Linked DNA regions of Hyphomicrobium denitrificans ATCC 51888. The protein of the gene in region 1 binds, or shares a complex with, the protein of each later gene. Links are inferred from orthologs where the notes say so. Each region holds a gene or a part of one and is shown on either strand. Other genes may lie near its edges. The genes, in order: metK and groL.

Evidence for each region.
Region 2: the proteins of metK (region 1) and groL are in contact, whole or in part, in a cryo-EM structure (PDB 8P4O), measured with the Escherichia coli proteins. The link is inferred for Hyphomicrobium denitrificans ATCC 51888 from one-to-one orthologs.

The regions. Positions count from the first base shown.
Region 1 is NC_014313.1:3,565,360-3,569,632, reverse strand. The notes cover bases 80-3,031. They hold metK (methionine adenosyltransferase), read right to left. Parts: upstream 2,189-3,031; coding sequence 971-2,188; downstream 80-970. Other genes in these bases: lnt (apolipoprotein N-acyltransferase), read right to left, coding at 2,966-3,031; HDEN_RS17290 (helix-turn-helix domain-containing protein), read right to left, coding at 2,390-2,854; trmB (tRNA (guanosine(46)-N7)-methyltransferase TrmB), read right to left, coding at 95-886. In the rest of the region: more of lnt, read right to left, coding at 3,032-4,273. UniProt on the Escherichia coli protein: Catalyzes the formation of S-adenosylmethionine (AdoMet) from methionine and ATP.
Region 2 is NC_014313.1:2,590,974-2,608,092, reverse strand. What follows is about bases 8,656-11,575. They hold groL (chaperonin GroEL), read left to right. Parts: upstream 8,656-9,252; coding sequence 9,253-10,899; downstream 10,900-11,575. Other genes in these bases: HDEN_RS12550 (DUF7282 domain-containing protein), read right to left, coding at 11,066-11,503; groES (co-chaperone GroES), read left to right, coding at 8,893-9,207. In the rest of the region: HDEN_RS12595 (methylmalonyl-CoA mutase family protein), read right to left, coding at 1-1,576; HDEN_RS12590 (helicase HerA-like domain-containing protein), read left to right, coding at 1,800-3,236; HDEN_RS12585 (DUF4236 domain-containing protein), read left to right, coding at 3,361-3,657; HDEN_RS12580 (patatin-like phospholipase family protein), read right to left, coding at 3,670-5,019; HDEN_RS12575 (cyclic nucleotide-binding and patatin-like phospholipase domain-containing protein), read right to left, coding at 5,157-6,992; HDEN_RS12570 (superoxide dismutase), read right to left, coding at 7,079-7,669; HDEN_RS12565 (H-NS histone family protein), read left to right, coding at 8,153-8,482; HDEN_RS12545 (hypothetical protein), read left to right, coding at 11,843-12,694; HDEN_RS12540 (hypothetical protein), read left to right, coding at 12,874-13,056; HDEN_RS12535 (class I SAM-dependent methyltransferase), read right to left, coding at 13,080-13,724; HDEN_RS12530 (BtaA family protein), read right to left, coding at 13,735-14,979; HDEN_RS12525 (UDP-2,3-diacylglucosamine diphosphatase), read right to left, coding at 15,024-15,836; HDEN_RS12520 (hypothetical protein), read right to left, coding at 15,965-16,198; HDEN_RS12515 (CCA tRNA nucleotidyltransferase), read right to left, coding at 16,291-17,119.

The DNA.
Region 1 (4,273 bases):
GGCCCGGAGGTCCACTCTCAATTTGATCATCGAGTTATTGGAATGACTGCTAGATAGGCGAAGTCGAGCCAACGCGCAAGGCTCTCGAACGCCCTCAGGCCCTCAAAAAGCGGAAATAATAGCGTCGCCGCCCGGCCTCGGCGGCCTTGGATTCGTATTTGGTTTCGACCCAGTCGGCGGGTTGCACGCGCCAATCGTCGGGTCCTTCGGCCTGCCAAATAAAGCGCGGTTCATGCTGGAAAGCCTCGAGCATCGTCCGCGCATAATCGCCGATATCTGTCGCGATCCGAAGCTCGGCATTGGACTTCAGCACCCGCGCCAGCAGATCGAGCAACGAAGAATTAACCAGCCGCCGCTTTCGGTGCTTCCGCTTCGGCCACGGGTCCGGAAACAGAACGAACGCACGATCGAGCGAGCCCGGCGCCAGTTGACGCAGCACGTCGCGCACGTCGCCCATGTGAACGCGGATGTTTTTGAGGCCGTCGTCCTCGATGGCTGTCAGCACCTTGATGACGCCATCCTCATACGGCTCGCAGCCGATGAGCAGAGCCTGCGGATTGCGCCGCGCCTGCTCCAGCAAATGCTCGCCGCCGCCGAAGCCGATCTCGAGCCATGTATGAACTGCCTCGGGTAATGCCTGCGGATCGACAGCGACGCGCGGAAGCACGTCACGCAACAGCGCCGCCTGACGCGCGCTCGGCTTTCGCCCCCGGCGCCGCCCGTAGGATCGAAGCTCACGCTCGTGATCGTCGTTTTCGTCAACGTCGCCAGTCACGACCTGCGCCACCATTCCACCCACGTCATGGCCGCCCTTGAGGCGGCCATCCAGGGTTAAGTTATGAACGTTATCGCCTTGGCTCTGGATGGCCGGGCCACGCCCAGCCATGGAGTGAGGTCAATAGATCGACTGAGAACCAAGAAAAACGGCCGCTTTCGCAGCCGTTTCCGTTAAGCGAACTTACCGATGTCCTTAGCCGACGGCCTTGGCGATCTTCGGCGCGAGGTCGGTGCGCTCCCACGAGAAGCCGCCGTCCTTGTCAGCCGGACGTCCGAAATGACCGTAGGCCGACGTCCGTGCATAAATCGGCTTGTTGAGATCGAGATGCGCGCGAATGCCTCGCGGCGTCAGATCCATGACGTTGCCGAGAGCCGCTTCGATCACAGCTTCGTCGACTTTGCCGGTGCCATGCGTATCGACGTAGATCGACAGCGGCTTCGCGACACCGATCGCATAAGCGAGCTGGATCGTGCAGCGATCCGCGATCCCCGACGCAACGACGTTCTTCGCGAGATAGCGCGCAGCATATGCCGCCGAACGGTCGACCTTCGTCGGGTCCTTGCCAGAGAACGCACCGCCGCCGTGCGGAGCCGCGCCACCGTACGTATCGACGATGATCTTGCGCCCCGTGAGACCGGTGTCGCCGTCCGGACCGCCGATGAAAAACTTGCCCGTCGGGTTGATGTGCCAGATCGTATCCTTGCCGATCCAGCCCTCGGGCAGCGCCTTGTGAACGTAGGGCTCGACGATCTCGCGCACCTGACGCGAGCTGAGCTCTTCGTCGATGTGCTGGTGCGAGACGACGATCTGCGTCACGCCGACCGGCTTGCCGTCTTCGTAACGCACCGTCACCTGGCTCTTCGAATCCGGACCGAGCTTCGCGGCATCGCCGACTTTGCCCTTCCGCGCCGCTGCGAGATCGAAAAGAATTTTGTGCGCATAGTAGATCGGCGCCGGCATCAGCTCCGGCGTCTCGTTGCAGGCATATCCGAACATGATGCCCTGATCGCCCGCGCCTTCTTCCTGGTTCGTCGGCTGCTTGGCGTCGACGCCCTGTGCAATGTCGGACGACTGCGAATGCAGCAGGACTTCAATATTGCAGTTCGCCCAATGGAAGCCATCCTGCTCGTAGCCGATGTCCTTGATGGCGTTGCGTGTGATGGCTTCGATCGCCGCAACCGTCACGTCGCGCGGCCCGCGCGATTCACCGGCGATGATGACGCGATTGGTCGTCGTCATGGTCTCGCAGGCAGCGCGGATGCTCCACGGATCGAGGCCTTCTTTCTGGCCTTCGCGATAGAACGCATCGACGACTTCATCCGAGATACGGTCGCAGACTTTGTCCGGGTGGCCCTCGGAAACGGACTCGCTTGTGAAGAGGAAAGACTTTCGCGCCACTTTGGCCCCCATGTTGAAGGAACTTGCTTCCGATGTGCCTAACGGAAGGCAGAGCCGATGTAGCAGGTGCCGACCTTCGGAAAAGCGCCGGTTTGTCGCAGTCCTAGCTTTCGCGGTCAAGTTCACGGACCTGAAGCCGTTCGTCCGATCCACGACCGAATGCTATTCGCGAAATTCGCAAGCCGCGTCGCAATACCGGACGCGCGGCTTTGCTCAGCTCTCCTCGCCCGCGAGCGAACGCACGAGATCGACGATCGAGCGGCGAACCTTCGGATCGGAAATCCGCGCAAAAGCTTTGTTCAGTTCCAGCCCTTCGCGTGTCCCGAGGAAATCGACGACGTAGCTTTCGCCGGGCTGCTCCGCGAAGCCTGCAATCACATTGCCTGTCGTCTGCACACCCGACGGTGCTTCGTCATAGAAAAATTGCACGGGAACGCCGAGCACCTTCGCCAGATCGAAAAGACGACTGGCGCCAATGCGATTCACGCCCTTCTCGTATTTCTGAACCTGCTGGAATGTGAGACCCAGATGCTCGCCGAGCTTTTCCTGGCTCATTCCAAGCAACATGCGGCGCAGTCGGACGCGCGAGCCGACGTGAACGTCCATGGGGTTAGCACGGCGCGATCCGCGTGCAACTTCCTCGCTTGATTCTTCTACGATCAAAATGTCGTCCGCCATCGCTCTACAGCCAACAGTAAAACCCAAGATAGCTTGCACACTTCCTAGGTGTACGCATGACCAAGGTCAATCGCCGAGCGATGCCGTGACAAGTTGCCCGCAAATCCTTGATTAACGGCGCAATTTAGCGGAAATGGCCGCCATCATCGAAAATGCCGCAAGGACGAGCGCTAGCATCCAGTCTCCCGCCCTCGCGTAGACCGGCGGCGTCAATGCCTGCGGAAGGCCGCTATCGATGATGCCACGGACGTCGAGACCGAGCGTCTGCAGCGCCCGGCCGTAGGGATCGACGACAGCCGAAATCCCGTTATTGGCGGCGCGGATCAGCGGAACACCTTCTTCCACCGCGCGGATGCGGGATTGGTGGAAGTGCTGGTAAGGACCCGTCGACTGCCCGAACCAGCCGTCATTCGTGACGTTGAGGAGCACGCCCGGGCGTGCCGCACCCTGCACGACGTCGCCGCCGAACAATGCTTCATAACAGACGAGCCCCAGCGCTGGCGGCAGCCCGGGAATAGTCATCAGCGGCCGCGGCGTAACGCCCTCGCCAAACGCGCCGCGCCCGTGCGTCAGCTTCTCGATGCCGATGTGCGACAGCGCCGATTCCATGGGCACATATTCGCCGAACGGCACGAGCTTGATCTTGTCGTAGACGGCATCGACCTTCGCCGCCTCGTTGAATACGAGAATGCTGTTCAGAACGCGCGTCCCCGGAAGCAGACGCCGGTCGGACCCGAGCGGCGGATCGTGCCGGATCCCGCCCGTGATGAGCGTCGTGCCCTGCGGTAGCATCGCCGCGAGCATGTCGAGCGCTGCCGGCGTCTCCAGCGGAAAGAACGGCATCGCCGCTTCCGGCCAGACGAGATGCGTAATCCCCGCGAGCGAATCCGTTTCGCCCTTCGGGTTGGCGAGCGACAGCGCGATGTGATCGTTGAAGATACGGCGCTGGTACTCCGCCATCCATTTCTCGCGCTGTGGCACGCTCGGTTGAACGATGCGCAGCTTGACGTCGGGAACGAAGGCTTCCGGCGCTGAAAGCCGCCAAGCGCCGTAAAGGCAAAGCGCGGCGATCGGACCAACACCCACGGCGATCGCGCGTGCAACGTCCGCGAAACGCAGCCGCTCGTCCCGGTCCGCCATCATCACCAAAGGCGCTGGAAAGACGAAAGCGGCGATCGCGGTCAGCCCATAGGCTCCGAACAGCGCCGCGCTTTGCATCAGCGGCAGCGGGTACGTCAGCGCATAACCGAGCACGTTCCACGGAAACCCCGTCAGAACATGTCCGCGCAGCCATTCGACGACGCCGAGCGCAATCGCAAACACGAAAACCCGCGCCAGACCCGGCAGCCAGAATCTACGCGCCAGCGCCGCCGCTGCGGCCCAGAAGAGCGCGAGACCGGCGGGCAGCAGCGTCACCGC
Region 2 (17,119 bases), 970 kb from region 1 along the record:
AGTTTTTGATCCACGTCGTGCGAATGTTGTGATCGGCAATCTCGCCGAGGCTTGCCGCGAAGACCTTGAATCCGCCATGCGCATCCGCGGCATCGCGCAAGGCTTCGAACGCTTCGCCGAGACGATGCGGCTTCAGCGGCTTGACCTCGACGGCCGCCTTATTGGACTGCGCCGCCACCGCTGGCCAAGCCTCAGCATGAACGCCGTCGTCGCCGAGAAGCGGAAACGCGCTGACGCCCGTCAACTCCTGCCGCAACGTCGCGATGTCTTTCGCGCGTGCGTCCGCAGTTTTTGCGATGATGTCCTGAATGTACCCGGAGGTGAGCGCCGCGGCCATGCCGCCACGGCCTTCGATGTCCTGGAAAATGGCCCAGGCCTTTTTCGCCATGTCCTCGGTCAAATTCTCGACGTACCACGAGCCGCCGGCCGGATCGGTGACGCGGCCGAGATGGCTTTCCTCCTGGCAGACGATCTGGATGTTGCGCGCGACGCGGCGTGCGAATGCATCCGGCTTGCCGAGCGCGAACGTGAACGGCAGAACAACGATCGCATCGGCGCCGCCGAGCGCCGCGCCCGTGCACGCAATCGTCGTGCGCAGAATGTTGGTCCACGGATCGCGCTTCGCCATCATGCGATAGGACGTTGGACAATTGATCGTCACGCTTGCGGCAGCGTCGCCCGCACCGCAGGCGTCGGCGACGCGCCAGATGAGACGGCGTGCGGCGCGGAGTTTTGCGATGGTCGAGAATTCGTCGATGTCGGCTGCAAGCGACACGTTGATCTTCGGCAGCGCTTCAGCCGGCGTCAGCCCGCCTTTCTCGGCCGCGCGAAGATACGCAACGAGCGTCGAGAGCATGACGGCCAGTTCCTGCGCTTCGCTCGCACCGGCGACGTGAGCGACAACGCCGTCCGCGGTCATCGCCTGCACGCGCGGGCTTGCCGCCGTGATCTTCATCAGCGCGACGGCGCGCGCGAGCGACGTATCGAGCGACTCGGACAGGCGTCCGGTCATCGCCAGCGTACCGATCGGATCGGCGCCGAACGAACCCTGCCGCTCGGCGGCTTTGACGCCGCGCGCATCCCAGACGCCGGTCAGCGCCAGTGCCGCATCGAAGAACGCGTCGCCCGCGACGAGCACGATCGGGCAGACGTCCAACAGCACGCCGTCGAGCGCAGCGCCGAGCGCTTCTTTCGTCGCCGCGAGCCCGTTGCCGAAGCCGACTTGCAGGCCGATCGACGTCACGCCACCAGCCAGATCTTCAAGGATGGCGGTGTTCGCTGCCTTGGGATCGCTTTCGATGTGGAACGTCCGGATGTCCCAACCGCCGCTGACCGCCTTCGTGCCGCGCGTGAACGGCGCCTGCCCAGGTAGCGCCTCGGCGGCGCTCGCAAGCGCGTCGGCGCGTGTATAGAGCGGATCGATCTTCAGCCCGTCGGCCGTCCGCCGGACGAGCCGCTTCTCGAAATCGGCACCTTTGAGTGCCTTATCGACGAGCGCGCGCCATTGTTCGACCTTGGCGGCGGGAAATCCTTCCGCAAGGTGCGTTTCGTTCGTCTCGGAGGGCGAGCGGCTCATTCGATCGGGCTCCTGGAGCGCAGTGGACTAAGGTGAAAATATTCGCCCCGGTATACCCGGTCGAGAGCCCCGCGCGAGCCCGAATTTTGGCCTCCGGCGTGGCCCAATTGCCGCGCGCGCTCCGTCGCCACCTCCTATCGCGTTTGCCTCGATCCGGATGCCGTGGCATCTGGAGCCAGCTGGCCCGCGAGTCGGCGCCATTTAGGGATTGCGAGGGTCGCACATGACTGGAAAGTCCGGCACACCGGGGTCTCAATCGGCCATCGCCGATCCCCGCGACTACGTGCAGGATGGGGCCGTCCTCATCGGTGTCAGCAAGTCCGGCCACGAGCCGGCGGCCGAAACCCTCGAACTGTCGCTCGCCAACCGCCACGGCCTCGTGACAGGCGCCACCGGCACCGGCAAGACGGTAACTCTGCAGGTCCTGGCTGAGGGCTTTTCCGCCGCCGGCGTGCCGGTCTTCGCTGCCGACATCAAAGGCGATCTGTCCGGCATCGCGATGACGGGCACTCAGGCCCCGAAGCTCGTCGCGCGCGCCGCCGAAATCGGCATCAACAACTACGGCAACGCAGCGTTCCCCACGGTGTTCTGGGATATCTTCGGTGACGCTGGCCATCCCGTGCGCGCCACGGTGCAGGAAATGGGACCGCTACTCCTCTCGCGCCTGATGGAGCTGACCGAGCCGCAGGAAGGCGTCTTGAACATCGCCTTCCGCTGGGCGGCCGACGAGCGCGAAGCCGGCGATAGGAACATGACGATCCTCGATCTCAAAGATTTGCGCTCCGTCATCGATGAGATGGGCAAGCGCGCCTCGGAGATCAGAAGCAAATACGGCCACGTCGCGACGTCGACCGTCGGCGTCATCCAGCGCCGCCTTCTGGTGCTCGAAGAACAGGCCGCCGACAAATTTTTCGGCGAGCCGGCGCTCGACATCATGGATTTCATCAAGACGACGCCCGATGGGCGCGGCGTCGTCAATATTCTTGCCGCCGAGAAACTGATGGACACGCCGCGTCTCTATTCGACGTTCCTGCTCTGGCTGCTGACAGAACTGTTCGAAAAGCTGCCCGAGGTTGGCGATCTCGACAAGCCGAAGCTCGTGTTCCTGTTCGACGAGGCGCACCTTCTCTTCAACGAGGCGCCGAAGGCCGTGCTCGAACAGATCGAGCGCGTCACGCGCCTCATCCGCTCTAAGGGCGTTGGCGTTTACTACGTGACGCAGAGCCCCGCCGACGTGCCCGACCGTGTTTCGGCTCAGCTCGGCAACCGCATCCAGCACGCGCTTCGCGCCTTCACGCCGAAGGAGCAGAAGGCGATTCGCGCTGCGGCTCAGACCTTCCGCTCCAACCCCGCCATCGACACCGAACGCGCGATTCAGGAGCTTAAGGTGGGTGAGGCCCTCGTCTCTCTGCTTCACGGTAAGGGCGAGCCGTCGATGGTCGAGCGGACCCTGATCCGCCCGCCGATGTCGCGGGTGGGTCCGCTGACGCCCGAAGAGCGCGCGTCCCTCGTGGAAGCGGATAAAGCCAATTTCAGCAAGTATCGCCAAACTCTCGACCGCGAATCGGCTTACGAGCGGCTTCAGTCCCGCAATACGTTCGGCGGCCAGATCAAAGAGAAACTATCGAAATTCCCTAATATCTTCGGTTTCAAGAAATGACCTGCCAACTCTGTTGAAAGTAACAGTTGGACTCATTAGTTTTTCTTAGATTCGCGGATTTTGGGCCGCCCGCGGCGTGGGCCGAGAATTGAAGCGCCGGTTCCGGCGACGAGGAGAGCAGCACATGGGCTATTTCCGCTTCCGCAAAACATTCAGCATTTTGCCTGGCGTGCGCATCAATCTCAGCAAGACCGGCGTCAGCTCGAGCATTGGCGGCAACGGCGCGACGGTCAACGTCGGCAAGAACGGGCCGATGGTGACGCTCGGCATTCCCGGCACTGGCCTCAGCTATCGTACCCCGGTCGGTCTCGCGCTGGTGCTCATTTTGCTGGCGGTCGCAGCCATCGCGGGCCTTGCGTATCTCTTCGCTCCCGAAACGGTCCGCACGCTCCTGCACTGGTGGCAGCCGCGATGGTTCTGAGCGTTGCCGTCCTTACGGTGCTGACTGTACTGAGCTTTGCCAGCCGGAATTAGCAGCCACTTTATTCGCGCTCGCCTTGCTCGCTTGGGGCTTCGCCAAGGAAGGCGCTGCGCCGAGTTCGGGAATTCGCGCCTTCGCAGGCGCGTTGGATTGATAACGGACGCCGACCGGCGCCTGCCCCGGCGGCGATTTCAGCCAGATGTTTCGGCGGCCTTCCCGGATACCTTCCTCGTAAAGGGCTGTCTGGTACTTCGGATCGTAAATCTGGGTCGTCTTGAAGTCGAACGATGCCGGAACCGACATGAAGTTGAAGTCTGCACCCGCGTCGAGCGCGATCCGATAGATATGATACAGCTCGCCCTGGTTCTGGCTCTTGATCAGCGTCGAAATCGCCCGTGACGCGATTTGCAAGGTCGTCGCCTTGACGACTTCCTGCTCCGGCGATGCCTTGCCATTCTTGATGATGAAAAATCTGCGGATCGGCGGCTTGGGATAAAGGGAGTCGAATGCCTGCAGCGGCGCTTCCGCGGGCAGGACGAAAACCTCGCGCGTCGTGCCGCCGTCGACGTGCAGCTCGTCGTACATCTTGCCGTCCGCCTCGACCTCGATCTTGACGGGTGGGAATGCCGCCGGAATGGCAGCCGATGCCAGGATCACACTACGGAACAGCTCGATCGCGCGCGGCGATCTGCTGAGCGCGATTTCGCCCATGTTCCAGACCACGGGCCGCTGCGCGTCGAGATTCGTCGTCAGCACCATCAGGATGCGGCCGCGTCTGTACTGCGCAGCGATACGGTCGAGAAATTCGCGGTCGACGTAATGCGCGATCAGTTCCTGCAGCGGCGTCGTATCGGCGAGCGCCGGGCCGCCGAACAGCGCCGGCAGCAGTTGCGTGGTGATGACTTCGTTCTGCTTGTACTGCGTCCAGATCGCTTTCAGCTTTTCGTCTTCCGACGGTCCGAGATACGCGAACGGAGCGATGATGGCGCCGGCGCTGACACCGGTGACGATCTCAAATTCTGGACGGTCGCCGCGCTTGCTCCATCCCGCGAGAACGCCCGCGCCGAACGCTCCGTCGGAACCGCCGCCGGAAAGTGCGAGCGTTTCGATCAATGGACGACCGTCGATGCGCTTGGCGCTGCGGGCGATTGGCGGCATGTGCGCCGTGCGGCGCTTGATTTCCGCAATCGGATTTTTGGGAACTTCATCAGCCCAGAAACGCACGCCGTGCATGTTGGGGATTTCGGCTTCCAGTGCGAGCCTGGCGTCGCTGATGCCGTTACGCGGAATGGTCGCCGCGCAGCCCGTCAGGCAAAGCGAGAACGCCAACACCACGCCGACACAGAGCCTCGCCCTGTACACTGAATACCTCCGGACCCGAAAAACCCTCTAATAGCGCAAATGTTTTAAGGCACCCTCAAGGCCGGGGCAACGCGCGAGTGCCGCCGTGAGTACAACCTCTTGGCGCTGTGGCGTTCCGACGACGGTTGGAGGCTGCTTCAGTGTCCGGAGGACAAAAAGAGCGGCAAACCCCGCGTTTCGATCGCGTTTCGAGTGTACGTGTACGCCCCGGTCATGATCTCGGAGTGACGCCGCCAGTCGAGCGCGCCCATTCCGGGAGGGGTTGGGGGCACGAGAAGCCAATCGTCGGCCGTCAGGTGCCGTTCGAAATGCCCGCGATTGGCCATCAGGCTCCGCACAAGGACGGTCGCGGCCGAAGGAGCGTGCGGCGTCCTGCCGGTGCTCCGCGGATTCAAAAGCTGCCAGATCAGCTCGCGGCGCTTTGGAAGCGACGCGTAGTCGACCGGGAACTGCTGCCTGTCACCCGTGTCAAAACTCACGACGACGTTCGGCCCGCGCTTCAGACGGTGCATCGTATCGATCGGCACGTTGGCAATCACCGACCCATCGACGAGCATTCGTCCATCGTCGGTGTAAAATGGTGGCAGCAGGCCAGGGATCGCCGCGCTCGCGCGAATGGCCTGCCAAAGACTGCCCCGGCGATGAACTTCCGGTTCGTAGGCGGTCAGATCGGCCGAGACAGCGAAATACGGCTTCCACAAATCCTCGATGCGGACGGCGCCGTATTCCTTTTCGAGGTGATGATCGAAGTGCGCATGATCGAGCAGGCTGTAGCGAGGCACCGTATAGCGCGCCATCGCGCGGCCTTCGATGAACATGCGATGCACGCCTGCGTCGATGTCCAGGGGATCGGCATCCTGCGCGATCGCCGCCGCCATCGCCGCGCCGCCCGACGTTCCGCCGATGAGATCGAAACCGACGCCGGCTTCGCGAAACGCCTGGTAGATTCCAACGTGTGCCGCGCAGTACGCACCGCCGCCGCAGGCGACGAAGCCCAAGGCTTCGCCAACGATGAACCGCCAGAGGCGCGCCACGTCTTCGCTGTCGCCGAGCGCAACATGATGGTGCATGGCGGGCTCGCGGCCGACGAGCCAATGCCGCGTGCCTTGCACGATCCCCTTGCGGCGATGAACGATGGCCATTCGTCGTGAGTGCGGCGGGTGCAGCGTCAGCGCGAACGCTTCCAACGCGCCGAGCGGCACGGCGCATCCGATCGGATCATCCGATGACGCCGCGACGAGCAGCAATTCGTCGGCCTGGCGAATGCATTTCGCGCTCCACGCGGTCGGTTCGCGATCAGCGATGAAAACGACTGTAGAATAGCGGGTTTCGAGTTCGTTCAACGCCGCCGTCAGATCCTCATCGTCGCGCGGATCGCGTCCCAGCACATCGCGCAGCGTCTCGCGTGTTGCGATGACCGTGCCGGGACGTGCAGCTGCGATGCTCGCGAAATCGCGTAGGAATTGAGGATCGATTTGCACATCCGCGCATCCGACGACAGCAAGCGTTCGAGGCCGCGGGCGCGGAACATTAACGCCGATGTCGCGACGGAGATCGGCGTGCAGTCGCGTTTGCATAGCAAGACGCTCTGCGAGCGTCGCGGTGAGCGCGGCCCAGATCGCAGGCGACGCCTCGGATATCGAATTGAAGTCATCGCGCGTCAGTCGCACGACGACACCGTCGCGGATCGCTCGCACGGTCGCTGTTCGCGCGCCGCCGGTAAAAAATGCGATCTCGCCGATCGTCGATCCGTGCGTGATTTCCGCGACCGGTTCGTCATGCCCGTCGATCTCGACGGCAAATCGGCCGGATACGACGACATGCAGCGCGTCGGCGATTTCGCCTTGCCGGACGACGCAGTCTCCATGCCTCACGGATACGGGCTGCAGCCGTTCCTCGAGCGAACGCAAAACGTTCGGAGGCAAATCCCGAAACGTGGTGACGCTCGAAAGAGAGAAGGGCTTAAACGACATCGGGGCGCCGCATGGCAGACCTTTTGAGCCTTATACCATACCGGCGCCCCGGGAATCATAAGAAGCAAATGAGAACGCGAGGGGAGTTAACCCGCCAGCGCTTCGACATGCTCCCAATTCACGAGATTGTCGAACCACGCTTCGAGGTATTTCGGGCGCGCATTGCGATAATCGATGTAATAGCTGTGCTCCCAGACATCGACGCCGAGGATCGGCTTCGCGCCGTGCATTAGCGGATTCTCGCCATTGGGAGTCTTCTGAACGTTGAGTTTTCCGTCTTTGATAACAAGCCAGGCCCAGCCCGATCCGAATTGGCCTTTGCCGGCCTCGATGAAATCGCCGCGAACCTTGTCGAAACCGCCATAGCCGTCGACCAGCTTTTCAATCTTGCCGGGAAGCTTTTTACCGCCACCACCCTTCTTCATCCACTGCCAGAAGTGCAGGTGGTTCCAATGCTGGCCGACGTTGTTGATGATGCCTGCATTCTTATCGGCATACGCATTCTTGCAGATATCTTCGAGCGACTGGCCCTCGTATTTGGAGCCGGCCAAAAGCTTGTTGCCGTTATCGACGTACGCGAGGTGGTGCTTGTCGTGGTGAAATTCGAGCGTTTCGGCGGACATGAACGGCGTCAGGGCGTCGTAAGCATACGGAAGATCGGGAAGTTTCAGTGTCATGAAAGGCCACTCATCCATTGGGTTAAAGGTAGCGCGACGCAGGAAAGTAGCTTTTGAGAGGAGTCAACACAAGCTAGCGATAACGCCTGCATCCGCCCTCGGGTTCCACGGATCGAAATTTTTTCCGATCGCAGGTCCATATGGTCGTTAGTCGGTCATTTTCCAGGATTCAGGCAATAGATTTGCGCACCGCAGAGCGCCGAACGAACGCAACGCTGTTTAATTCCGATTTTAGAAATTAGATCTTATGAACCAATAAAGCTTGCCCGCATTATAAAATGCTGCGACGTAGTAATGCCGGTTCTGATGTTTAAATTGGTAAGCACCATCAATTGCCGATAATTCATCGCTGTCCCGGAAGTTCGTATAATATGTATATTGACTTTGCCGCGGGCGTATGAGTTTTCTGCGCCACTTTTCAGACTCCACCATTGGCGGTGGATTTACCAGAGGTTTTGTTTTGTGATGCGAAAGGTAAAAAAAATGGCCGCCGTCAATGTCGACAAGCTTTCACTGAAAGAGCTTATTGATCTTGATGGAAGAGTAAAAAAAGCTCTGGCAATGGCGCGCGATCGCGAGCGGATGGAGATCAAGAAGCGGGTCGCAGATCTCGCGGAGACCCACGGTTTCTCGGTTGCGGAATTGTTCGGCGGAGCCCGCGGCCGCGGACCCGGAAAAACAAAGTCAGTAGGCGTTGCAAAATACGCCAACCCGGAAAACAAACTCGACACCTGGACCGGCCGCGGACGCAAACCCAATTGGGTCGTCGAACGACTGAGGAAGGGTGCCAAGCTCGCCGACTTTGAGATCTGACCGAGCGTCGCACGAGCGGACCGCCGATCTCCCAGAAGGTCGGCGGTCGCTGCCATCACTTCTATATTATCTCTATAGAAACAAAAGCCGTCAGCCGTCTGAATATTTGCGTGCTGCGGCGAAAATTTCCAAAAAATTATCGTTTGCCGGCCACGTTGCGGCCAAGTTGACGGCCGATGCGCTGGGCGCCTGCGCGAACAGTATCTGAAGCGGACGCTAACCCTTCGCCGCGCTGACCCTCCCGAAATTAGCACTCGATCCTTGACAGTGCTATCAACCGCTTCCATATAACCAGCGCGCAGTCACGGGGCGTCGCCAGCCGGGTTCACAAGCTGGGTTCGTCCTGCATGCAACTCCCCGTCGCTGCAAGCATACATCGAATCATCAAGCCAAATCATGAGGTTAGACCCATGGCGTTCCGTCCTCTCCACGACCGCGTGGTCGTGAAACGTATTGAGGAAGAAGCAAAGACTGCAGGCGGGATCATCATCCCCGATACCGCCAAGGAAAAGCCCCAGCAGGGCGAGATCGTTGCCGTCGGTCCGGGTGCCCGTGACGAGGCTGGCAAGGTCAACGCCCTCGACGTCAAGGTCGGCGACCGCGTTCTGTTCGGCAAGTGGTCGGGCAGCGAAGTGAAGATCGACGGCGAGGACCTCCTCATCATGAAGGAGAGCGACATCCTCGGAATTCTCGAAGTGACGGCCAAGAAAAAAGCCGCCGCTTAATTTCCTTCCCCTCCGAAGCATCAGTTAAATTCAGGAGTTGCTTAGATGGCAGCTAAAGACGTCAAATTTGCTCAAGACGCACGTGAGCGCATGCTCCGTGGCGTCGACATCCTCGCCAACGCGGTGAAGGTCACCCTCGGTCCGAAGGGCCGCAACGTCGTCATCGAAAAGTCGTTCGGCGCCCCGCGCATCACGAAGGACGGCGTGACGGTCGCGAAGGAAATCGAGCTCGAAGACAAGTTCGAGAACATGGGCGCGCAGATGCTCAAAGAGGTCGCGTCGAAGACGGCCGATCTCGCAGGTGACGGCACGACGACGGCAACGGTTCTCGCTCAGGCCATCGTCCGCGAAGGCGCGAAGTCGGTTGCAGCCGGTTCCAACCCGATGGATCTGAAGCGCGGCGTCGATCTTGCCGTTCAGGCCATCATAGATGACCTCAAGACCAACTCGAAGAAGGTCACGAAGGATCAGATCGCTCAGGTTGGCACGATCTCGGCCAACGGCGACGAAGTCGTCGGCAAGAAGATCGCTGAAGCGATGGACAAGGTCGGCTCGGAAGGCGTCATCACGGTCGAGGAATCCAAGACCCTCGATTTCGAACTCGATGTCGTCGAAGGCATGCAGTTCGATCGCGGCTATCTCTCGCCGTACTTCATCACCAACGCTGACAAGATGATCGCTGAACTTGAGAGCCCCTACATTCTCATCCACGAGAAGAAGCTTTCGGGTCTGCAGGCGATGCTTCCGGTCCTCGAAGCCGTCGTCCAGTCGGGCAAGCCCCTCCTGATCATCGCTGAAGACGTCGAAGGCGAAGCGCTCGCGACGCTCGTCGTCAACAAGCTGCGCGGCGGCCTCAAGGTTGCAGCCGTCAAGGCTCCGGGCTTCGGCGATCGCCGCAAGGCCATGCTCGAGGACATCGCTGTCCTGACGGGCGGCACGGTGATCTCGGAAGATCTCGGCATCAAGCTTGAGACCGTGACGCTCGACATGCTCGGCCGCGCCAAGAAGGTGACGATCGACAAGGAGAACACCACGATCGTCGACGGTTCGGGCAAGAAGGGCGACATCGAAGCCCGCGTGAAGCAGATCAAGGCGCAGATCGAGGAAACGACCTCGGACTACGACCGCGAGAAGCTGCAGGAGCGTCTTGCGAAGCTGGCTGGCGGCGTGGCCGTCATCAAGGTCGGCGGCGCAACGGAAGTTGAAGTCAAAGAGCGCAAGGACCGCGTCGACGACGCGCTGCACGCAACCCGCGCAGCCGTTGAAGAAGGCATCGTTCCTGGCGGTGGCGTTGCACTGCTTCGCGCCGCGAAGTCGCTCGACGCCTTGAAGCCCGAGAACGACGATCAGAAGGTCGGCATCAACATCGTCCGCAAGGCGCTGCAGGCTCCGGCCCGCCAGATCGCTACGAACGCGGGTGAGGATGGTTCGGTCATCGTCGGCAAGATCCTCGAGAACTCGAAGTACGCGTACGGCTACAATGCGCAGTCGCACGAGTACGGCGATCTCTACGCCCAGGGCGTCATCGACCCGACGAAGGTCGTGCGTTGCGCGCTGCAGGACGCAGCCTCGGTTTCGGGCCTTCTGATCACGACGGAAGCCATGATCGCCGACGTGCCGAAGAAGGACGCCGGCCATTCGCACGGCGCGCCTGGCGGCGGCATGGGCGGCATGGGCGGAATGGACTTCTAATTTGATTGCGCCGGGCGACTCCCCTTCGGGGAGCCGGCCGCCCGGCGCGTCGATCCTCGCCTACGCAATATTTTCGCGCCTTCCGGCCGGCTCTTCGGAGAAGAGTCGGAAGGCGCAAATAAAAAAGCCCCGCAGTCGCTGCGGGGCTTTTCTATTTTAAGGTCTGTTATTGGACGACGAACTCGTTCGTCGAGGGAAGAGGCCCTTTGCCCCAATAAGACGTCGCGTTCGCACGATCGAACGTCGCGCCGTCGCCCTTGGCTTGATAGAGCGAGACCCAAAGCGGGCTGCCTTGCTTCACTTCACCCGAAATCGGGATTTTCACGTCGCGATGGTCGCCCGCGGTGAGGGCCATCGATCCCAACACCGTATTGTCGGGTTTGCCGTGCTGATCGCTTCCGTAGACGACCGCGAAGCTTTTCTGCGGAGCGTAGGCGTAGGTGAGCTTTACGTTCGAACCGTCGAGCTTCTGGTTGAATACAATGACGGATGCGGGAGCGATGGTCGCGTTGCCTCCCTGTTCCTGCATCGCGAAGGCGGGCGCGGTCAGGCTCGCAAGTCCACAGGCAAGCGCAATCACGGAAACACTCAAACGTGCCGGCATAACAGGCTCCTTGTCTCCTGCGGCGTCTCCCATTGAGACTGCCGATACATTCGACTTGGGCGTACCTGAGGCGCGTTCAATCGACGCCGTTGCTGAACTTTCCTCACGATTGCGAGAGTTTTTGTGAGAGCGCTGCGGACCGTCACGCGGCCTCGGCTCGGCGCGACCGCAATTTATAGCTGTGTACAGTTCGCCGCACCTGTTCGGTTTAGTAAATAATTCCTGTACATTTATTCTTGCGCATTACTGCAAAATTCGAAGACGAGCATCCGCATGAACAGTCATGCGCTGATGAAGGGGCGACTTTTTCTCAAAATCCAAGAAGAAAGGGAAGACTAGATGTCGGAAGATATTCTGTCCAAGCTCAAGGAGTTACATCAGGGCGTTCAATCGCGCATTGAGGCCACCTCGGACTGGAAGGCGATGAAAGCGGTCGAACGTGCGATCGGCGATCTGTCAGCCGCTCTGGCACCCGCGGAAGCTGCAATAGTCGAAGAGCAAGCGCCGGAGCAGGCCATTGCTGCTGCGGAAGCAGAAACTGAAGCTCCCGCAGCCGATGAGCCTGCGCCACCTGCAGAGGAAGCGACGGCGGAAGCTACTGCCGAGACCGCCGTCGTCGAAGAACCGGAAGCGGTCGCCGCAGAAGCAACAGCCGAAGAAGCTCCTGCGGAAGCCGCGGCGGAACCAGTGGCGGACGACACAGCATCCGAACAAGCCGCAGCTTCCGAACCGGCAGGGGACGCGACCGCAGACGATTCGGCGCCTGCTGAAGTTGCTGCGGAGGCGGCTGACGCCGAAGCGGTTTCCGATGCGGCGGCTGCTGAAATCGAAGCCGATCCTGTGTCTGAACCGGCTGCGGACGACACGGCATCTGCCGACTCGGCCGAAGCCGCTCCGATAGAGGCAGCGTCAGAGGAGGCAACGTCAGCCGACGATGCACCAGCAGAAGCTTCAGCCGAAGCCGAAGCTCCAGCATCGGCGGAGCCCGTAGCGGAAGCTGCACCGGAATCCGAGGCTGCTCCCGCCGAAGAGGCAGCGGCGGAATCGGATCAGCCTGCGACCGAGCATTCGGCGGAGGCCGACGCACCAGCCGTGTCCGAAATTCCTGCCGAGGACAAGGCTCTCGTCGCTGAGATCGTCGCGAATGGCGCCGGCACTCCGAAACCGGAAGCACCCGCAGCAAATCCTTGATGCACCGCATCTCATTCTGACGCATCCGCTAGGAGCACGCAGAAAGCCCCATCCCGCGGGGCTTTCTTTTATGTCCATCGCGACTCATCGATCACATTTTACTTTCGGGACTTTTCAATCGCGGCTCTAGGAGCCAACCTAAAAGCACTCCGGGACGTCAACCAGAGAGAGGCAAAGCGATGGATGCCGTCGAAATTCAAGCGCACGCGCGACAGCTCTACGAAGCTCATGGTGCAAAAGCGCTGGCAGAGGCCGCACACAGAGTTCGCGAATTCGAAGAGCGCGGCGACAAGCGTCTCGTTGATGACTGGCGGAGAATTCAGTCGGCGCTGCAATTGATGCGCGGTCCGCACGTTAGCTGACGGGTGCCACGCGTCGAAATTTTTCAGCGATTGATCTTCGCCATCGCCGCGTAGCCAAATCGGCCCTGATGGAAAGAGGACACTAAGCCGTGCCGCTCGGCCACGGCGCGTACAACGTCGTGCAAGTTTCGACGCGGCGTCACGCTGAAGTGCGCGAGCCACGCAAGCATTGCCTTGCGCGCGACGTTCGGCATCTCGTCCATCGTTCCGAAGTCGACGACGTGCAACGCGCCGCCCGGCGCCAGCGTTGCGGCTGCCCGATCCAGCACAGCTTCCCACGTCGGAATCATCGACACCGCATATGAAATGAAAATTCGATCGAACGACGAAAGGCCGAACAGTGACTGCGGGTCGAACGCCGTCGCGTCGGCTTGTGCAACTTTGATCCTGTTGCTCTCGCCGCTTTTTGCGATCGAGGCGCGCGCGGTTTTCAGCATCTCCTCCGAGACGTCGAGCCCGAAGAAGCGCGCGTTCTGATAACGCCGCGCCGCGCAGATCAGATTGCGCGCCGTCCCGCAGCCGACTTCCAGCACGGTTCCATTCGCGGGCGGCGTCAGGTCGGCGATCATCTGATCGCGTCCCAGAAGATAATGCCGACGCGTCAGATCATAAATAAAGCGCTGGTGCCGATAGATGACATCCATGGCGCCGGCAGCAGTGTCCGACATCGGCGCTCCGTCAGTCGCGTTTCAGATAAAGGTGGAAGCCGCCGTAGATCGCCGAGCGATCCTTCGCGTGAATTTCAGCGGAGCGCGCCGCATCGTACGTCCAGCGCTCGAGCAGCGCACTCGAAACGCGTCCCGGCAGAATGCTCGGCTCGCCAGCGGTACGGAAAATGACGCGGGCACCCGGACGCGACGTGCGCGTGATCTCGCGCCACAGTGCGTTGAGCGTCGCATCGTCCATCCAATCCTGCGCATCGAGCAGGACATAACGATCGAGGCTTTCGGCGGGTTCGTTCGACAGAAAGCGGATCATGTTGTCATGGACGACGGTCACGCGGTTCGTGCGCGTTTTGACAGCCAGGAAGTTTGCCTTGTCGAGATAAGGCGGGCAGGGACCTTGTCCTTGCGGAGCGTAACGCCGCCCGAACGCCTGCCACGCAAAATAATTGTCCTTGAGATCGAAGCCCGTCGCGAGGCGCTGGGCGCGTTCCTTCAGAACTTCCGACATCGGCCGCGCGCCGTTGTCCGACAGCGCATCGTACTGCACGGGCGGGATGCCGAGCCCGAACAGCGAAGCCCGGTTGGACGTGATCCAGCGCAGCAGTGGATGGTCGAACGCCGGACCGATCTCGCGATCGAAAATCTCGCGCTGCTCGTCGATCGATTGTGCGTCTAGAATGCGCTTCGGATTGGCCCCGAGCATGCGCGCCATGACGTGTCCGCTCGTGATGAAGCGGCCGAGCAGTCCATAGCGGTAGAAATTGCGCGCGAAGCGCGAGATCCGCCGCCGTCCGCTGATGTCGCGGCCGTCCCAATAGGCGCGCGTCTCGGCGTCGAGATGCTGCGCGATCAGATCGCGATAGAGATGCACGTTACGGCGATCGTCGGCGGCGCCGAAAAAGCGATAGAACGTTGCGTGGTTCGGAAGATGCTGAGCGGCGGCGAGCTTCAATTTCAAAAGCGCGATATGCGTCTCGTTGAGATCGATCGCGATGATGCGCGCCGGGTTTCCGGTCAGGTAGCTCATCACGTTGCAGCCGCCGGACGCGATCGTCATCACACGGCTTTGCGGCGTGAATTCCAACGCCTCCATGTCCGCGCGTGGGTCTTCCCAGATCTGCGGATAGACCATCGAGCGGAAAGCAAAGGTGAAAGTTCGTTCGAGAAAGCCCGCCGCGCTCAATGCGCGGTTCTGGTGCACAGCCTCGCTGAGCAGGTCGACGCTGGTCGGTTCGAAGACTTTCGCGGATACGTTCACACACGATCTCCCTGATCGCCGCTTTCGCTACGGCATTTGAATTCTTAGGCGGCCTCGATCAGCCAACGTCCCGACGCGGCCTGCGTCGCGCGCTGACCGATGTGCTCTTTCCATCGGATGATTTCGAATTGGCCGTCGAAGCGCTCGCCGATCGCGGTGCAGCTTTCGACCCAATCCCCGCAATTGAGATAATGAATGCCGTCGATCATACGATTGTTCGCATGATGGATGTGGCCGCAGATGAGACCATCGGCCTCGCGGCGGCGCGCTTCGGAAGCGAGCGCATCCTCGAATTCGCCGATGAAGTTGACGGCGCTTTTGACCTTGAGCTTCAGGAACGCCGATAGCGACCAATGCCCAAGGCCCAGCATGCGCCGCGCGTAATTCAGCGGCACGTTCAAGGCCAGCGCCGCATCGTAAGAACGGTCGCCGAGGAACGCGAGCCAGCGCGCATAACGCACCACGACGTCGAATTCATCGCCGTGCAGAACGAGGTAGCGCTTGCCGTTGGCGCCTTCGTGGATAGCGTCGCGGCGAAGTTCGACGCCGCCGAAGTTCATGCCCGCATAGTCGCGCAGACCGTCGTCGTGATTGCCGGGAATGAAGACGACGCGCGTTCCCTTGCGCGCCTTGCGCAGAAGCTTCTGCAGAACGTCGTTATGACTTTGTGGCCAGTGAGGGCCGCGACGGACTTTCCAGAAATCGACGATGTCGCCGACGAGGTAAAGTTGCTCGCTCTCGACGTAGCGCAGGAAATCGAGAAGGGCTGGCGCTTGCGAATTGCGCATTCCGAGATGGACATCGGAAAGGAATACGGCGCGGTAATTCAGTTCCCCGGATGCGGTCGCGGCGCTCAAGTTCGGCCCCCAATCGCCAAGCTTTTCATGCCAAGCGAAGGACCGGATTCATGTTACACGCGTATGACGGCAGCCTGCGACGCGTCGCGACTGGAGCGGTTAATTTCACTCATATGTGGCGGCGCGACCTAAAATTCAATGCGCTGGAAAATGTGTTCCCAGACGAACAAGAGCGCGGTGTCGACAACGGCAACCATCAGAAATGCGAGAGAGATCGGGTAGGTCGACGATTCGGGCAGCCCGAGTTCAGATCCTCGGGTGGCGACGGCGAGAGCCGCAGTGAGACTGAAAAGTGCGAGAACTGCGAAAACGATCTGAACGTATTTTAGCGAACGAGCACGTTCGTGACGAAAATCATCCATCCGGGCATTCCCCTCGACGCGGTACAAACGAAACCCCGGGCTGGGACCATAAGCACTGTGCTGAGCAGTTTGAAGTAAAATTTAATGCTTTGTTAATGAACTACGTTTGTCGCAAAAGCTTTAAACTTTTCTAATTGCAAGGCGCGATCGGCCGGAAACGCGGCCGCAATCCACCACGTCTCGAACGCCCTCAGAATCTCGCCGACGGACGGGCCCGCTGGTATCCCGAGGGCAAGAACGTCGCTGCCGCTGAAGGGCATCTTCGGCGGGCTCCAGCGGTCCACCAGAAGCGCGCGCTTGCGCCAGGCTGCATCGGTGGCGGCAGCATTCGAGCGCGCCCACGCGACGACTGCGGCCCGTCTAAAGGCCTCGGAGCCGAGACGGTAGAGCGCGGCGCAGGCAGCGGCTTCGGGCTGCGCGGGATCGAGACCCGGATCAAAGCTTGCCGCGGACCGGAGCGCGGACGCTTCGCTGTTGGAAAGGCGAAGCCTCTGCGCCAGCTCATCGACGTCGCCCGGGCCCGAAACGGCGAGCGCCGCCAGTCCGCAGATCACGTCTGGCGGCTGACCGAGGCCGGCTTCGATTGCCTGCAGCCGCGCCAGCCTCTCGGGATGCAAAGTGCCGGGAAGCACGAGCGCCAGAATTTCGCTCTCGTACATGGCCCGAACGACCTCAGCAGCATAGGGCGCCGCGAGCAGCTTCAGGAACTCGGCGCGAATGCGCTCGGCTGCGAGCTTGCTTAGACCTTGCTTGAGCTTGATCGCGGCCGCCAGTCCGTCGACGTCGAGATGGCCTTTGCCGTATTCGGCGCTGAAGCGAAAAAACCGCAGAATACGCAGGTAGTCTTCGCGAATGCGTGCTTCACCATCGCCGATGAAGCGCACGCGCCGCCTGCGAAGGTCGGCAATCCCGCCCATCGGA